2 regions of the Cellvibrio sp. 25HG11W-0 genome follow, and region 1 is predicted to be linked to the other one. Evidence: predicted binding sites of a transcription regulator. Region 1 holds the regulator's gene; the other holds the start of a gene.
What was found. Region 1 encodes PhoB, which activates phosphate uptake and scavenging genes when phosphate is short. Its sites were predicted from a motif close to TGTCATAAANNTGTAACA; they were not measured.
Positions count from the first base shown of each region.

Region 2: AC0KUT_RS03270 (TIGR00153 family protein) is a predicted target of PhoB. The motif match lies at 1,598-1,615, and genes of this name have one in related genera.

Region 1 is NZ_CM174230.1:4,771,081-4,774,500, reverse strand. Features, by position in the region: gene AC0KUT_RS20025 (DUF2141 domain-containing protein) at 1-300, shown strand, start outside; gene phoR (phosphate regulon sensor histidine kinase PhoR) at 306-1,601, opposite strand; gene phoB (phosphate regulon transcriptional regulator PhoB) at 1,635-2,333, opposite strand; gene ubiA (4-hydroxybenzoate octaprenyltransferase) at 2,469-3,335, opposite strand.
Region 2 is NZ_CM174230.1:744,099-747,518, reverse strand. Features, by position in the region: gene tfpB (type IV pilus assembly ATPase TfpB) at 1-1,312, opposite strand, end outside; gene AC0KUT_RS03270 (TIGR00153 family protein) at 1,680-2,357, shown strand; gene AC0KUT_RS03265 (inorganic phosphate transporter) at 2,383-3,420, shown strand, end outside.

The DNA of each region.
Region 1 (3,420 bases):
GTTGCTTTGCATAATCAGCAAGAAAGTTATGATGCTAATACCCCCACCGTGGCGGCGAAAAAATTGGCGTTGAGTGGCGGGGAGTTGATCGTAGAGTTTGGCGACCTACCCGCAGGTACCTACGCGATTAAGCTGTATCAGGATGAAAACGAGAACGGCGTGATCGATAAGAGTTTTATGGGGATTCCCACAGAGGGTTACGGTTTTTCGAATAACGGCGGCGAGTATGGGCAGCCTAGTTTTAAAGAGGCGAGTTTTACCCTTGATAAAGATTTGCAGGTGGATATTCACCTGCGCTAAGCATCTTAGCGCTGGGGTTGTTGCAGTGGGAATACGCACATAAATACACTGCCGCGCCCCAGTTCACTGGTAATTTTTAATTCTGCTTCATGGCGCATGAGTACATGCTTCACAATTGCTAAGCCTAAGCCGGTGCCGCCGGTGCTGCTGTTACGGCTGGCATCCACGCGATAAAAACGCTCGGTTAAGCGCGGAATATGTTTGCTGTCTATACCTGGGCCGTTGTCACTGACTGAAATATAAAAGTGTTTTTGATCCTGCCAGAGCAGGATGTTGATCTTGCCTTCGTTCGGCGTGTATTTAATAGCGTTGATGACTAAATTAGAAAAAGCACTGTGCAATTCTTTTTCATTGCCGGGGTATAGCAGTGGCCGCGTGGTGTTGTTGCATACGAGGTTGAGAGTTTGATTTTTTTCTGCGCTGAGCACTTCTGCTTCACTTTTTACAACGGTGAGCAGTTGTTCGATGGTAATGGGTTTTTGGTTGTGCCCTGCTTCCGTTGTCTCTAGTTTTGAGAGCACTAATAAATCATTGATGAGCAGTGACATACGCTTGGCTTGCTGCAACATTTGTTGCAGCGGTTTGTTCCAGCTGGGCGTGGTGTTGTTGTCGGAGAGTGTTTCGACATAGCCATTGATGACGGTAAGCGGCGTGCGCAATTCGTGGGATACATTGGCCACGAAGTCTTGGCGCATCATTTCTAGGTTGTGCAATTGGGTGACATCGCGCACGACGATGAGCCGTTCATTTTTACCGAAGGTGGTAATTTGTAATTGCAAATAGCGCGAGGGAAAGCGCGGTGATGGCATTTCTAGCGGGTCTTCATATTTGCCGTCTTCAAAATAGCTGACAAATTTGGGGTGGCGAATAAAGTTAATAATCGATTGCCCCTGATCTTTTACATTGAGGGCGAACATACGGTGCGCAGCGGGGTTCCAAAAATCCAAATGGCCGCGCCAGTCGAGAATAATGATGCCGTCTTTTAAGGCGGAGCTGATTTCCTGCACGCGGTTGATCACGGCTTGCAGGTTTTCTTTCTCAAGCTGTTGATGGCGTTGCAGTTGGTAGATATTGTCAAAAATCGTACCCCAAATGCCGCTGGCCTCTGGGGGGTTTTCTTTGTTTTGAGTGAGCAGCCACTGATTAAGGCGGCGCATCTGCCAGAGCATGCCGCCAATGTAAATGGCGCAACCGAGCAAGAGTGTGAGCGCCAATTGGCCTATGACGAGGCCGAGCAGAGTGCAGGTGCCTATAACAATGAGAATGCGCTTGAGCTCAGCGCTGAAACCTTTTAACAGCAAAATTGCACGCCTCTGAAAATCTTACGACAGCAATCAGGCTTCGATGCGAGTGGAAAATCTATAGCCTGTGCCGCGTACGGTTTGCACCAAGTCTTCGTGGCCGTCAATGGTAAGCGCTTTGCGCAAGCGGCGGATATGAACATCCACGGTGCGCTCTTCGACATATACATTGCCGCCCCAGACATGGTCCAACAGTTGGCTGCGAGTATAAGCTCTTTCCTGATGGGTGAGAAAGAATTCAAGTAGGCGATATTCGGTGGGGCCCATATCGACAGACTGGTCATGGATGGTGACGCGGTGGCTTGAAGGATCGAGACACAGGCCTTGTACTATGATTGGCGCGGAGTTGATTTGCGGATCAGCGCGACGCAGCACGGCTTTAAGGCGTGCGACGAGTTCGCGCGGAGAGAAGGGCTTGGTGATGTAGTCGTCGGCACCTACTTCTAAACCTTGGATTTTGTTGTCTTCTTCGCCTTTGGCGGTGAGCATGATGATCGGGATATCAGCAGTCACTTCATCGCGCTTTAAGCGGCGCGCTAGTTCTATACCGCTGGTGCCGGGCATCATCCAGTCGAGCAAGATCAAATCGGGTTTGTTGTCGACGATGATGCTATGGGCATCCTGTGCATTGCTGGCTTCGGTGACCTGATATTCGGCCATCTCCAAGGCGACACGCAACATATCGCGAATTGCGGATTCATCATCAACTATCAGAATTTTACGGCCTGTCATATCGTTTCTGCCTGAAATAACCACGGGCGCGTACACGGTATGTGACGCTATTGTTGCAGCTTATTAAATAAGCTAAGTGTTACACATTTATGACAGAAAGATAATTTGTCTTGGTCGCGTGTTTAGCAATAAGCCCTATCGCAGCGCATAGTCAGTGACAATTCCTACAAAAACAATAAAGCCTACCCAGTTATTGTGCAGAAATGCCTTAAAACAGGCGGCTCGTACTCGAAAGCGAATTAGCCATTGTTGGTAGCCAAAAAGGCCTGCGACAGCAACCAAACTCCAGTAGTAATAAGCGCCTAGCTCAAAGCGATCACCTACTAACACTAAGGTGTAAAGGGTCATGAGTTGGAGTACGCCAGTGATGAAACGATCCTGTTCGCCAAAGAGAATCGCGGTGGATTTAACGCCAATTTTGAGGTCGTCGTCGCGGTCTACCATGGCGTAAAAGGTGTCGTATACCACTGTCCAGAGCACTACGGCTAAGTACACCAGCCAAACCCGTTGATCGAGCATGCCTGCTTCCGCAGCGTAGGCCATGGGGATGCCCCAGGCAAACGCGGCGCCGAGCACCATTTGCGGCAGGTGCGTGTGGCGTTTCATAAAGGGATAGCAGAAGGCGAGTATTAGGCCGCCGACGGAGAGCTTGATCGTAAAGGGGTCGGTAAAGAGCACTAAGCCAAATGCTAAGAGGCACAGGCCCGCAAATAAACCGAGGGCTTCGCGGCTGCTTACCGCGCCTGTCGCCAGTGGGCGATGTTGGGTGCGCTGCACGTGACCGTCGATCTTGCGATCGGCAAAGTCGTTGATGACACAGCCCGCGGAGCGCATCACCACTACCCCAAGGGTGAAGATGATCAAGTTTTTTAGGCTAGGCATGCCCTTGGCGGCGAGCCACAGGCTCCAGAGTGTTGGCCATAGCAGGAGCAAAATGCCTATAGGGCGGTCTAAGCGCATCAGCTGTGCGTAAATAGCTAACTTTTGTTGTAATACGGCCATTTTTGTAGAGGATGTCGGCGTTTTACGGATTTTTAAACGCTTAGTTTTTGAGGTGCTGAGTTGCGCTTTAGTTTGAGTGGGACTG
Region 2 (3,420 bases), 880 kb from region 1:
GCACGGTGGATAACACCAAGTGACCGGTGAGCGCCGCCTGCACCGCCATTTGTGCGGTTTCCAAATCGCGGATCTCGCCCACCATGATGACATCGGGATCTTGCCGCATAAGGCTGCGAATACCCGCCGCAAAATCGAGCCCAATTTTGTGATGCACTTGGGTTTGGTTAAAAGCCTCTTCCACCATTTCTATGGGGTCTTCGATGGTGCTGACATTCACTTCAGAGGTGGCGATTTGGCGCAGCGAAGAATAAAGCGTGGTGGTTTTACCCGAGCCAGTCGGGCCCGTGACCAAGACAATGCCATTGGGACGGTCAAGCATGGCGCGCCAGCGGGTGAAGTCGTCGCCCACCAAGCCCAAGTCAGTGAAGCTGCGCAGCAATACTTCGGGGTCGAAAATCCGCATCACCAGCTTTTCACCAAAGGCGGTGGGCAGGGTCGACATTCGCAACTCAACTTCGCTGCCATCGCTGCGACGAGTTTTTATACGACCATCTTGCGGCTTGCGCTTTTCCGCAATATCCATGCGCGCCAAGACCTTAAACCGACTGGTAACAGCGGTAGCAACATTGGCGGGCAACTCGTACACATAGTGCAGAACACCGTCGATGCGGAAGCGAATACGCCCCACTTCTCGGCGCGGCTCAATGTGGATATCGCTGGCGCGCTGGTCGTAGGCGTATTGCAAAAGCCAATCGACAATCTTAACGATGTGTTGATCGTTGGCATCTGGGTCGGTGGATTTACCCAGTTCTACCAGCTGCTCAAAGTTAGTCACTGCCGATGCGGCTGAAGCACCGCTGGCACCGGATACCGAGCGCGCCAAGGTGTAAAACTCCACCATGAAACGCTCGATGTCGGCGGGGTTGGCGATAACGCGCTTCACTTTGCGCCGCGCCACCTGCTCTACTTGCGGCTCCCAACCTTCCATAAACGGCTGGGTGCAGGCGATGACCACATAGTCGGCATTAACTTGCACACAGAGTATGCCGTGGCGCTTGGCGAAGGCGTAACTCATCACCTCGGTGGCTTTGGCAACATCAATTTTCATGGGGTCTATGTGAAACAGCGGCAGGCGCGCTTTGTTTGCCAGCCACTCGGTGAGCACATCGGCGTCCAGGGTTTTACCGGGGCGCTTGATGTCGTCGAGGCTTTGCGTGGCAATGTAACTAAGCGGGTGCATGATGGCTTGTTCGCGGCTGCGCGAAGCACCGAGCATGACATTGGCGTCGCCCTGGGTTAAGCGGCCATCGGCGACCAAATCGCTGATTAAGCCGCGTAAATCCAACACTCGGTCCAAAATCTGCGCCATTCTTTAATTCCTATTATGTAGTTAGGTGTTGATCTTGTATTGATTCAGTGCGGCTAAACATACCTTACGGCGGCAAACACAATGACTCGCTCAGCAATCTCGTCGCAGAATTGTAGCGGCTCTCTGCTAAAGAATCTGCCTATTGGCCGAGGATTCCCTTAATTCAGACCAGAACAAGGGACAACTGCTAAGCTTAAAACGTTTAATTTCAGCAACTTAAGCTCTAGCTTCTGCTTTTTCGGTGCTTATTCCTAGCAAAAAGACATCTAAATTGCACTATAAAGCCGTCATAAAAATGTAATAAAGCTGCGTGACCTGAGCGACATTAGTTTTTATACTGCGCACACTTTTAATCGGAGGGGCTCCTATGCCTTTTGCAAACCTATCCAATCTGTTCGGCCGTTCACCTATAAAGCCCATGCAAGAACATATGGCTGCGGCAGTAAAAGCCGCCACCGAACTGGTCAGCTTTTTTGATGCAGTCACCGACAACGACTGGGAGAAAGCACACCTGATCCATAAACAAGTTGTGCAGTATGAGCACGAAGCCGATGAGATTAAAAAGCAACTGCGCCTGCACTTGCCCAAAAGCTTATTCCTACCGGTACCGCGCACCGACTTGCTCGAACTGCTCACGATGCAGGACCGCATTCCCAATCGCGCTAAAGATATTGCGGGCATCATGATGGGTCGCAAAATGACCATCCCCGCGAGTATGAAAGAGCAGATGCTCGGCTTTGTGCGCGCCAGTGTTGCCGCCGCAGAGCAGGCTCTCACCGCCATTAACGAACTCGACGAGCTGTTGGAAACTGGCTTTAGCGGACGCGAGTTGACCGTGGTGGAGAACATGATTCAAGAACTGGATGAGCTAGAAGAGAAAGCTGACCAACTGGAAATTGGCGTACGCACCTCACTGTTTGCGTTGGAGGCACAATTGCCCCCCGTAGACGTGATGTTTCTTTACAACATTATTGACTGGATTGGTGATTTGGCGAACCGTGCCCACGACGTCGGTGGCCGCTTGCAACTCTTGCTCGCACAATAATTACTGAAAATCTGGGGTATAGAAAATGACTTTATTTGCTGAATACGGCCACGTGCTGTTTATTATGGCCTGTGTTTTTGGCCTGTTTATGGCTTGGGGTATTGGTGCCAATGATGTGGCCAACGCCATGGGCACCTCAGTGGGCTCACGCGCACTGACCATGAAACAGGCGATTATAGTCGCTATGGTGTTCGAATTTTTAGGCGCCTACCTTGCTGGCGGCCAGGTCACAGAAACCATTCGCAGCGGCATAGTAGACCCAGCGGTAATGGCCGACCGGCCCGATTTATTTGTCTACGGTATGCTCGCCTCACTCCTAGCGGCAGGCACCTGGCTACTCATCGCCAGCATACTCGGCTGGCCCGTATCCACCACCCACTCCATCGTCGGTGCCATTATCGGCTTCGCTGCAGTGGGCATTTCCGCTGATGCGGTACACTGGAGCATGGTTTGGACCATAGTTGCTAGCTGGGTTACCTCACCGCTCATCGCAGGTTTCATCTCCTTTTGGATCTTCCGCTCAGTCCAACACCTAATCCTGAATACCGAAGACCCCTTCAGCAACGCCAAGCGCTACATCCCCTTTTATATGTTTGCGGTGGGCTTTTTCCTCGCCATGGTAACCATCCTCAAAGGCTTAAAATTCGTCCTTAAGGAACACGGTATCAGCTTCAACTTTGGGGAAGCCATGATAATTGCGACTGCTGTAGGTGTGGTAGTGGCGGGAGTAGGCATGTATTTACTCAGCCGCATCAGCCAAGACAAGGTCGCCGATAAAGGCAATCGTTTCTCCTCTGTGGAGCGCGTCTTTGCAGTATTAATGGTGTTTACCGCCTGTGCCATGGCCTTCGCCCACGGCTCGAATGACGTTGCCAACGCGGTGGGACCAATGGCGGCGGTTATTGGCGTGATCAAGTCCGGCGCGGTTACGGCACAATCAGCCGTAGAACCCTGGATTTTGTTACTCGGCGGCGCCGGTATAGTGGTTGGCCTCGCCACCTATGGCTATAAAGTAATGGTAACTATTGGTAAAAAGATTACCGAACTGACACCTAGCCGTGGC